3 regions of the Streptomyces sp. NPDC006435 genome follow, and region 3 is predicted to be linked to each of the others. Evidence: riboswitches for the same ligand, from Rfam matches in the RefSeq annotation. Region 3 holds a riboswitch; each other region holds the start of a gene.
The links. Region 3 has a riboswitch for S-adenosylmethionine ahead of ABZZ04_RS27385 (hypothetical protein). Riboswitches for the same ligand answer to the same signal wherever they lie in the genome.
Positions count from the first base shown of each region.

Region 1 (3,201 bases), on a different contig from region 3:
CCTCGATGAGCTTCTTCGTCACGCCGACCGTCACCCCGCCCGCCGTCTCCGCGAAGATCCCCTCGGTGCGGGCCAGCAGCTTGATGGCGTCGACCACCTGCTCGTCGTCCACGTCCTCCACCGCGCCACCGGTGCGACGGGCGATGTCCAGGACGTACGGGCCGTCGGCCGGGTTGCCGATGGCGAGGGACTTGGCGATGGTGTTCGGCTTCTGCGGCCGCACGACGTCGTGACCGGCCTTGAAGGCGGCGGAGACCGGGGAGCAGCCCTCGGCCTGGGCGCCGAAGATCTTGTACGGCTTGTCCTCGACCAGGCCCAGCTTGATCAGCTCGCGCAACCCCTTGTCGATCTTCGTGAGCTGGGAGCCGGACGCGATCGGGATGACGATCTGGTCGGGCAGCCGCCAGCCGAGCTGCTCGCAGATCTCGTACGCCAGGGTCTTGGAGCCCTCGCCGTAGTACGGGCGGAGGTTGACGTTGACGAAGCCCCAGCCCTCGCCGAGCGGGTCGCCGATGAGCTCCGAGCAGAAGCGGTTGACGTCGTCGTAGTTGCCCTCGATGCCGACCAGCTCACCGCCGTACACCGCGGCCATGACGACCTTGCCCTGCTCCAGGTCGTGCGGGATGAACACGCAGGAGCGGAAGCCCGCGCGGGCGGCGGCGGCGCCCACCGCACCGGCGAGGTTGCCGGTGGAGGAGCAGGACAGGGTGGTGAAGCCGAAGGCGCGGGCGGCCTCGACGGCGATCGCGACGACCCGGTCCTTGAAGGAGTGCGTCGGGTTGCCGGAGTCGTCCTTGACGTACAGGCCGCCGGTGACGCCCAGCTCGCGGGCGAGGTTGTCGGCCTTGACCAGCTTGGTGAAGCCGGGGTTGATGTTGGGCTTGTCCGCGACGTCCGCGGGGACCGGCAGCAGCGGCGCGTAGCGCCAGATGTTGTTCGGGCCCGCCTCGATGCGCTTCCTCAGCTCGTCGGGGGAACCGCTCGGCAGGTCGTACGCCACTTCGAGCGGCCCGAAACAGGAGGCGCAGGCGAAGATGGGGCCGAGGTCGAAGCGCTCGCCGCACTCGCGGCAGGAAAGCGCCGCGGCGGGGCCGAGGTCGACGGAGGATTCGGTGTTCGCTGCAACAGTCTGCACAGCCATGATGGCGGAGGCCCTTTCTCCTCATCTTCCTTGTGACGCACTTCGCCACAAGACGGAATTGGCACCTTCCCCACCGTGTCCTCGCGGCCGGCAGGAGGGTTGCCGGGACTTCAACGGGCCGTTCCCTCAGTCCCTCTGGATGAGCTCTTTGGCACCGGATCTTCGATCCGGGCGTTTATTGGCAGATGGACCCCGACATGCGACGGTCATCCGCGTTGTTCAAGACTGTAACCGAAGCACCAGGCTGTCGAGACAGCAGTCCGAACCGCGAGATGGATCACATAACAGGGAGTATCGACCGTGCTGGAAGAGGTCGAACGCTGGCTGGCCGGGCGTTCCTGGTCGGCCGCCGACCGTCCGTTGGAGCGTCTGCTGGCCGCCAAGGCCGCGGACCCGCGCCGCGGGAGCGTGAGCGTGGTGCTGCCCGCGCTCGACGAGGAGGCGACGGTCGGCGACATCGTCACGACGATCCGGCGCGAGCTGATGGAGAAGGTCCATCTGGTGGACGAGCTCGTGGTGATCGACTCCGGTTCCACGGACGCCACCTCCCGGGTGGCCCGGGAGGCCGGCGCCCGGGTGGTGCACCGCGACTCGATACTCCCCCGGATACCCGCCGTGCCCGGCAAGGGCGAGGTGCTGTGGCGGTCCCTCCTGGTCACCGGCGGCGACATCGTCTGCTTCGTCGACGCCGACCTGAAGGACTTCTCGGCCGACTTCGTCTCCGGCATCGTCGGCCCGCTGCTGACCGACCCGGACGTGCAGTTCGTGAAGGCGATGTACGACCGCCCCTTCGGGGACGGCACCGGCGGGGCGGCGGCCCAGGGCGGCCGGGTGACCGAGCTGGTGGCCCGCCCGCTGCTGAATCTGCACTGGCCGCAGCTGGCCGGTTTCGTCCAGCCGCTGGGCGGCGAGTACGCCGTGCGCCGCTCCCTGCTCGAACAGCTGCCGTTCCCCGTCGGCTACGGGGTGGAGCTGGGGCTGCTGGTCGACGCGCTGCACACGGTGGGGCTGGACGCGCTGGCCCAGGTGGACGTGGGAGTGCGCAGGCACCGGCACCAGGACGGGCAGGCGCTGGGCCGGATGGCGGCAGCGATCTACCGGACCGCTCAACTGCGCCTGTCACGGGGCCACTTGGTGCGCCCCGCGCTCACCCAGTTCGAGCGGGGCCCGGACGGCTTCGTGCCGCGCACCCACGCCGTGGACACCGAGGAGCGGCCCCCGATGCGCGAGATCGAGGAGTACGTTTCGCGCCGCGCGGCCTGAACCGGCCCGACTTCGCACGTTTGGGCGGTTCGTGATCGGGCTAGATTCCGCAACATGGCCTCCGACCACGAAGCCCAGTCCCCTGCCCGTTCTCCTGCCCGGCCCTCCGCCCAGGTTCTCGTCGCCTCCAACCGCGGCCCGGTGTCGTACACCCTGGAAACGGACGGGTCGCTCGACGCGAGACGGGGCGGCGGGGGCCTGGTCTCCGGGCTGAGCGCCGTCGAGGACAAGCTGTGGGTGTGCGCCGCGCTCGGCGACGGGGACCGGGAGGCGGTCCGGCGCGGGGTCGGCGAGCCGGGCGTGCGGATGCTCGACATCGACGCGGACGTCCACGCGGACGCGTACAACGGCATCGCGAACTCGGTGCTCTGGTTCGTCCACCACATGCTGTACCAGACGCCGCTGGAGCCGGTCTTCGACGCGGGGTTCCGGCAGCAGTGGGCCTCGTTCGAGACCTACAACCGGGCCTTCGCCGAGGCGCTCGCCGAGGAGGCCGGGCCGGGCGCGGCGGTGCTGGTGCAGGACTACCACCTGGCGCTGGTGCCCGGCATGCTCCGCACGCTCCGCCCCGACCTGCGGATCGGGCACTTCTCGCACACCCCGTGGGCGCCCGTCGACTACTTCCGGCTGCTGCCCGACGACATCGCCGAGCAGTTGCTGCGCGGCATCCTGGGCGCGGACCGGGCCGCCTTCCTGACCCGGCGCTGGGCCGACGCGTTCGTCGACTGCTGCACCCGGATCGTGGGCGGCACCGGCCGGACCGAGGTCGGGGTGCACGGCCTCGGCGCGGACGCGGA
Region 1 is NZ_JBEXPY010000002.1:333,913-337,113, forward strand. It holds gene thrC (threonine synthase) at 1-1,141, opposite strand, end outside; SAM riboswitch class I at 1,160-1,287, opposite strand; gene ABZZ04_RS03775 (glucosyl-3-phosphoglycerate synthase) at 1,442-2,404, shown strand; gene ABZZ04_RS03780 (trehalose-6-phosphate synthase) at 2,459-3,201, shown strand, end outside.
Region 1: another riboswitch for S-adenosylmethionine. It lies ahead of thrC (threonine synthase); the one in region 3 lies ahead of ABZZ04_RS27385 (hypothetical protein).

Region 2 (3,201 bases), on a different contig from region 3:
GGGCGATGAACCGCATCATGAGCGGCGAGGCGACCGATGTGCAGACCGCCGGGTTCGCGGTGGCGCTGCGGGCCAAGGGCGAGACCATCGACGAGGTGACCGGCCTGGTGCGGGCGATGTACGAGCACGCCCACACCATCGAGGTGCCCGGCCGCACGGTCGACATCGTCGGCACCGGCGGCGACCTCGCCAAGACGGTCAACATCTCCACCATGTCGGCGATCGTCATCGCCGGCACCGGGGCCAAGGTCGTCAAGCACGGCAACCGCGCCTCGTCCTCGGCGAGCGGCGCCTCCGACGTACTGGAGAAGCTCGGCGTCAACCTGGACCTCTCCGCCCAGCGGGTCGTCGAGGTCGCCGAGGAGGCGGGCATCACCTTCTGCTTCGCGGTGCGCTTCCACCCCGCCCTGCGCCACGCGGCCAGGGCCCGCAAGGAGCTCGGCGCGCCGACCACGTTCAACATCCTCGGTCCGCTCACCAACCCGGCCCGGGTGCGTTCCCAGGCCATCGGCGTGGCCGACCCGAAGATGGCGCCCATCGTCGCCGGGGTGCTCGCCGAGCGCGGGAACTCCTCGCTGGTCTTCCGCGGCGACGACGGCCTGGACGAGCTGACGACGACCGCGACCTCGCGGGTCTGGGTGGTGCGGGACGGAGCCGTCCGCGAGGAGGCGTTCGACCCGCGCGACGTCGGTCTGGAGCTGGTGCCCGTGGAGGCGCTGCGCGGCGCGGACGCCTCGTACAACGCCGATGTGGCCCGCCGGCTGCTGGCGGGCGAGCGGGGGCCGGTGCGCGATGCCGTGCTGCTCAACTCGGCGGCGGCCCTGACGGCGCTGGACCCGACGGACGGCACGCTGAACGAGCAGCTCGCCGCCGGGATGGCGAAGGCGGCCGAGTCCATCGACTCGGGCGCGGCGGCGCGGACGCTGGAGCGCTGGGTGGCTGCCAGCAACGCCTGACAGCCCGCCGGGCGGGCATCGGCAGGTCCCGGCAGGCTTTCGAACGGGCGGAGAAGTGACGCAGGGCGCAGTCCGGATCCTGGACTGCGCCTTGCGCACGTCCGCGCGTATGGCAAGATGCTGGACAGGTCATGAGTGACAGCGACTACGGCCCCGGCCCGCTGTCCGGCAACCCTCCGTCCGTGGCGGGGTGCCCCGGGTGAAGACCAGGCCGTGGGCAGCGAGGTCCGCGGCAAGCGCGGGCCCCTCGGCATCTGTGAATGCCAACCCCCGGGGTCCTGGTCCCTAGGGAGCCTCTTGTGAGCACGCGAATGCGATAGGGCCGGCCGGCCCTCTTCCGCACACCCTTTTTCTCTTTCCGCCGCACTGCCGCGTGTCCGCCGGTGCGCGCTCTTCGCCTGCCTCTTACGGGAGTTCGCCATGTCTGTCCCCACCGCCGCCATCGACGAGTCGGTTTGTGCCCCCCTGCCCGTTCTGGGGGAGGATGTGACGGTTCCGCTGGTCACCGGCGGTGAAGTCGCCTACGCCGCCCTCGACTACGCCGCCAGCGCGCCCGCCCTGCGGCGCGTCTGGGACGACGTCGCCGCGTACGCCCCGTACTACGGCAGCGTCCACCGCGGCGCCGGCTACCTCTCCCAGCTCTCCACGGACCTCTTCGAGAACAGCCGCGCCACCGTCGCGGAGTTCCTCGGCTGCCGCGCGGACGACCAGGTGGTCTTCACCCGCTCGACCACCGACTCGCTGAACCTGCTGGCCGCGGCGCTCCCCGCCGACTGCCAGGTCTTCGTCTTCGAGACCGAGCACCACGCCTCGCTGCTGCCGTGGCGCGACGCGCGGGTGACCTACCTGAACGCCCCGCGCACCCCGGCCCAGGCCGTCGAGACGTTGGAGCGGGCCCTGGCCGCGCGTGACCCCTACGGTCCCGCGCTGGTCTGCGTCACCGGCGCCTCCAACGTCACCGGCGAGCTGTGGCCGGTCGGGGAGCTGGCGGCAGCCGCGCACGCGCACGGCGCCCGGATCGTGCTGGACGCCGCGCAGCTCGCCCCGCACCACCCCGTCGACATCGCCGAGCTGGACGTCGACTGGGTCGCCTTCTCCGGGCACAAGCTGTACGCGCCCTTCGGTTCCGGCGTGCTCGCCGGCCGGGCCGACTGGCTGCGGGAGGCCGAGCCCTACCTGGCCGGCGGCGGCGCCTCGCGCAAGGTCGCCCGCCGCACCGACGGCGGGGTGGACGTCGAGTGGCACACCACGGCCGCCCGGCACGAGGCCGGTTCCCCCAACGTCATCGGCGCGTACTCCATCGCCTCCGCCTGCAAGGCGCTGAAGGAGGCGGGCTTCGACACGCTGGTCGCCCGAGAGCAGCGCCTCGTCGCCGCGGTCCGGGCCGGTCTCGCGGGGATTCCCCAGGTCAAGGTGCTCTCGCTGTTCGGCGACGACGCCCCGCGGGTCGGCGTGATCTCCTTCGTGGTGGAGGGCTGGAACAGCTCGCACTTCGCCGCCGCGCTCTCCGCCGAGTACGGCATCGGGGTCCGCGACGGACTGTTCTGCGCCCACCCCCTGGTCCGCACCCTGCTGGGCAGCGACCCGCAGGAGGTCGGCGAGTGCGGCGCGCCCGAGGCCGAGCCGGGCGAGCGCTCCTTGAACGCGATCCGGGTGAGCTTCGGGGCCGGTACGCCGGACGAGCACATCGAGCGCTTCGTCCGCGCGGTCGAGGAGCTGGTGCGCGAGGGCGCCCAGTGGAAGTACCGCACCGAGGACGGCCGTTGCGTCCCGGACCGGGGCACCGCGCAGCACTGACCGGCACACAGCACTTCGGCGGGGTACGGGCGGCTTCCGCCCGTACCCCGCCGAAGTGTCACGTGGCGGTGATCCCCGCCTACGCGTCGAGCCCGATGGCGAAGGCCGCCTCCAGGTCGTGCTGCGAGTAGGTGCGGAACGCCACGTGGGTGTCGGTGGCCTCGACGCCGGGGATCCGGCTGATCCGGCCCGGGATGATGTCCGCCAGATCGTCGTGCTTGGCCACCCGGACCATGGCGATCAGGTCGTACGTACCGGTGACCGAGAAGACCTCGCTGACGCTGTCCAGCGCGGCGATGGACTCGGCGATCTCGGGAATCCGGTCCACGCTGGTTTTGATGAGCACGATCGCGGTGATCACGGCTGACGTTCTCCCTCGGTGGCCGCGGCTGGTGCCTTCACTCTATCCGTACGCCGGTAACGCCCCCAGGCGTAGAGGAAGCCGAGG
Region 2 is NZ_JBEXPY010000009.1:105,980-109,180, forward strand. It holds gene trpD (anthranilate phosphoribosyltransferase) at 1-956, shown strand, start outside; SAM riboswitch class IV at 1,084-1,201, shown strand; gene ABZZ04_RS12715 (aminotransferase class V-fold PLP-dependent enzyme) at 1,377-2,753, shown strand; gene ABZZ04_RS12720 (Lrp/AsnC ligand binding domain-containing protein) at 2,833-3,114, opposite strand; gene ABZZ04_RS12725 (rhomboid family intramembrane serine protease) at 3,111-3,201, opposite strand, start outside.
Region 2: another riboswitch for S-adenosylmethionine. It lies ahead of ABZZ04_RS12715 (aminotransferase class V-fold PLP-dependent enzyme); the one in region 3 lies ahead of ABZZ04_RS27385 (hypothetical protein).

Region 3 (3,201 bases):
CGCACATCCGGCAGCACCTCTCGACCGCGGGAGGACCGTCGGGCCGCGGCGGCAACGCCGCGCACATGGCGTTCAGCCACGGCGAGTACCGCTGCCCCTTCCCCGCGCAGGAGATAGCCGAGATCATCGCCCGCACCGGGATCGAGGTGCTGCTCGACCGGCTGCCCGACCTGGAACTGTCCGTTCCCGCACGGGAATTGGTCCGACGACAGTCCGCCTTCCTGCGGGGGATGACCGCGCTGCCCGTCCGGTTCTCCCCCGTACGATCGACAGGAGACTTCCTTTGAACTGTCCGCACGCCGCCCGAGAAGACGCTTCGAACGGCCCGGTCCTGGTCGTCGACCCGCTGGTGAAGGACCTCGACGGCGAGACGGCACGCCTGCGCGACGCCGGTCCGCTCGCCAGGATCGAACTGCTCGGCGTACCGGCCCTGACCGTCACCCGGCACTCCCTGGCCCGCCAACTGCTCGTCGACCCACGGCTGGTGAAGGACATCGATGTCTGGGGCCTCTGGCAGCGCGGGGAGGTCACGCACGACTGGCCGCTGATCGGCATGATCGACGCCGGGCGCTCCATGTTCACCGTGGACGGCGCGGAACACCGGCGGCTGCGGACCAAGACCTCCCAGGCGCTCACCCCGCGCCGGCTGGAGGAGATACGCCCGGAGATAGAGAAGTTCACCGAGGAACTGCTCGACGCCCTCGCCGAGCACGGCGAGCGCAGCGAGGACGGGGTGGTCGACCTCAAGTCCGTGTTCGCACAGCCGCTGCCCATGCGGGTCGTCGGCATGCTGATGGGCGTGGACGAGGCCGAACACCCCATGCTGATGAAGCGGTACAAGGCGTTCTTCTCCATGCTCACGCCGCAGGAGGAGCGCCTGGCGCTGCTGGCCGAACTGGACGTTTTTTACACCGACCTCGTGCGCGAGAAGACCGTGCGGCCGACCGACGACCTCACCAGCGCGCTCATCCTGGCCGAGGAGGGCGGCGAACCGCTCACCGAGGAGGAGGTGGTGGGCAACCTCAAGGCGATGGTGGCGGCCGGTCACGAGACCACCATCGGACTGATCCTGAACGCCGTGCGGGCCCTGCTCACCCACCCCGACCAGCTGCGCAAGGTGCTCGACGGCGAGATCCCGTGGGAGACGGTGATCGAGGAGACCCTGCGCTGGGACACCCCCACCACCCATCTGCTGATGCGGTTCGCCACCGAGGACATCCAGGTGGGCGACGACGTGATCCCGAAGGGCGAGGGCGTGGTGATCTCCTACCGCGCCATCGGCCGCGACACCGAGCAGCACGGGGCGGACGCCGACGCGTTCGACGTCACCCGGCCGACGCCGATCCGGCACATGACCTTCGGCCACGGGCCGCACATCTGCCCCGGCGCGGCGCTCTCCCGCGTCGAGGCCGGCATCGCCCTGCCCGCGCTGTTCGAGCGTTTTCCCGCACTGCGGGCGGCCGTCCCGGACGAGGAGATCAGCAAACTGCCGGTGATGACGCAGAACGACATGGCGGCCTTCCCGGTCCTGCTGCACGGCTGACGGCCGACGGCCGACGGGTGGGTGGACGGCGGGTGGCGCGAGGAGGCCGGTGCCCTCGCCGGTACGGGCCCTGACCACCCGTCGGGCGGCACCGTCCGTGGGATACAGTCCTGGTGGGTCATGAGTTCCAGTGCGCAGCCCCGGCTGACTGGACGGCACCCCGCTCCGCTGCGGGTGCTCCGGGTGAGGACCTGCCCCGTGCGCGGCGTGCGGGGAACAGCGGACCGTCGGGGCAGAGCACCTGAGGTCCATGATCTCGGGAAGGCGAGAACCCATGCTCCCCCACCTCATCCCCGACGACGGCTGCTCCGGCCACGGTCCCGGTCACCACGTCCACTGGATCCACGCCAAGAAGTGCCACCAGGAGCCCGGCCAGGCCGTGGAGCTCCTGCTCACCTCGGGCGACGTCGCCGCCGACGGCTGGATCGGGCTGCGCCCCGCCTTCGACCACTCCGGGGAACTGCCGAAGGTGTGGACGCACGCCCCGGTGACCCTGACGGAACTGCTCGCCGGGCACCGCGGCCGCGTGTTCTGGCTGCCGAGGTGGCACGCCCTGAAGCTGGTGGACTCCGCAGGCCGTGCCACGGCGCTGGTCAACGTGGGTTTCGAGGGCGGCCCGCTGTGCGCGACGAGTACCCCCGACCCGCGGCGGACCGTCGGCGGCACGACCTACGGCCTGTAGCCGCAGGTCGGCCCGCCGTGCCCATGGCCGTCCGTCAGCCCACCGCGTCCGCGAGGGCGCGGTCCGCGGCGGCGCTCGACTCCTGCCACAGGGTGGTGATCGGCTCCCACACATGGACGCCCCCGGGCATGCCCACGGTGGCCCCGCTGAAGGTGACGCCCAGGTGGGAGGGGTCGGCCGCCACGGAGAGACTGTCGACGACACGGCCCTCGGAGGTCGCCGGGTCCGCGGTGCGGACGGCGGCGTAGGCCCGCTCGCCCGCGGAGAGCGTGTAGGGACCGCTCTCCGCGGGCGGCACGGTCTGGGCGGAGCCGTCCAGCCCCCTGAAGGTGATCGTCGGGATCCGGTCCACCACACATGCCCGGTTGCCGTGGTTGGTGACGTCGACACGGGCGACGTTCCGCTGTCCGCCGGGTGCGGCGTGCACGTCGAGGGCCTTCTCCTGGCATGTCGCGAGACGGCTCATCGTTCCGGCGGACGCGGTGCCGGCCGTCACCGACATCGCGGTGCCGGTCAGCGCCAGGGCTGCCGCGACGGAGAGGACGGGGGTGAGGGCGGAGCGGAGGCGCATGGTGTTTCTCCCGTTGGATCGACAGCCTGCGGATACGGCCTGACGGCCATGTGGGCCGGTACGGCCGACATGGACAGTGTGGACCGAATGACATGATCCCCGCGACAGATCGGACATATCGGTTCGGTATATCCGGTGCGCGGATGGTGCGCGGGCGGTGTGCGGATGACGCGCGGATGGTTCCCGGGCTGCGTCCGGGGCGGTGCGCGGGACGGCCGGCCGATTCCTTCCGGCCCGTTTCGGGCCGGGGCCACTTCGGGGGGATCCATGCGGCCCGGCGCCGATGACGGACGGCGCCCTCGCGTCGGGGCGGCCCTCGCGGGGCCCGGTCCCGGGTCCCGAGGGCCGCCCCGTGCCGTCACCGTGCCCGGAGCGTCGCCAGCACCTCCCGGTCCGGCTGCAGGG
Region 3 is NZ_JBEXPY010000032.1:33,043-36,243, forward strand. It holds gene ABZZ04_RS27375 (cytochrome P450) at 1-287, shown strand, start outside; gene ABZZ04_RS27380 (cytochrome P450) at 284-1,543, shown strand; SAM riboswitch class IV at 1,660-1,769, shown strand; gene ABZZ04_RS27385 (hypothetical protein) at 1,818-2,225, shown strand; gene ABZZ04_RS27390 (DUF4232 domain-containing protein) at 2,260-2,796, opposite strand; gene ABZZ04_RS27395 (cytochrome P450) at 3,155-3,201, opposite strand, start outside.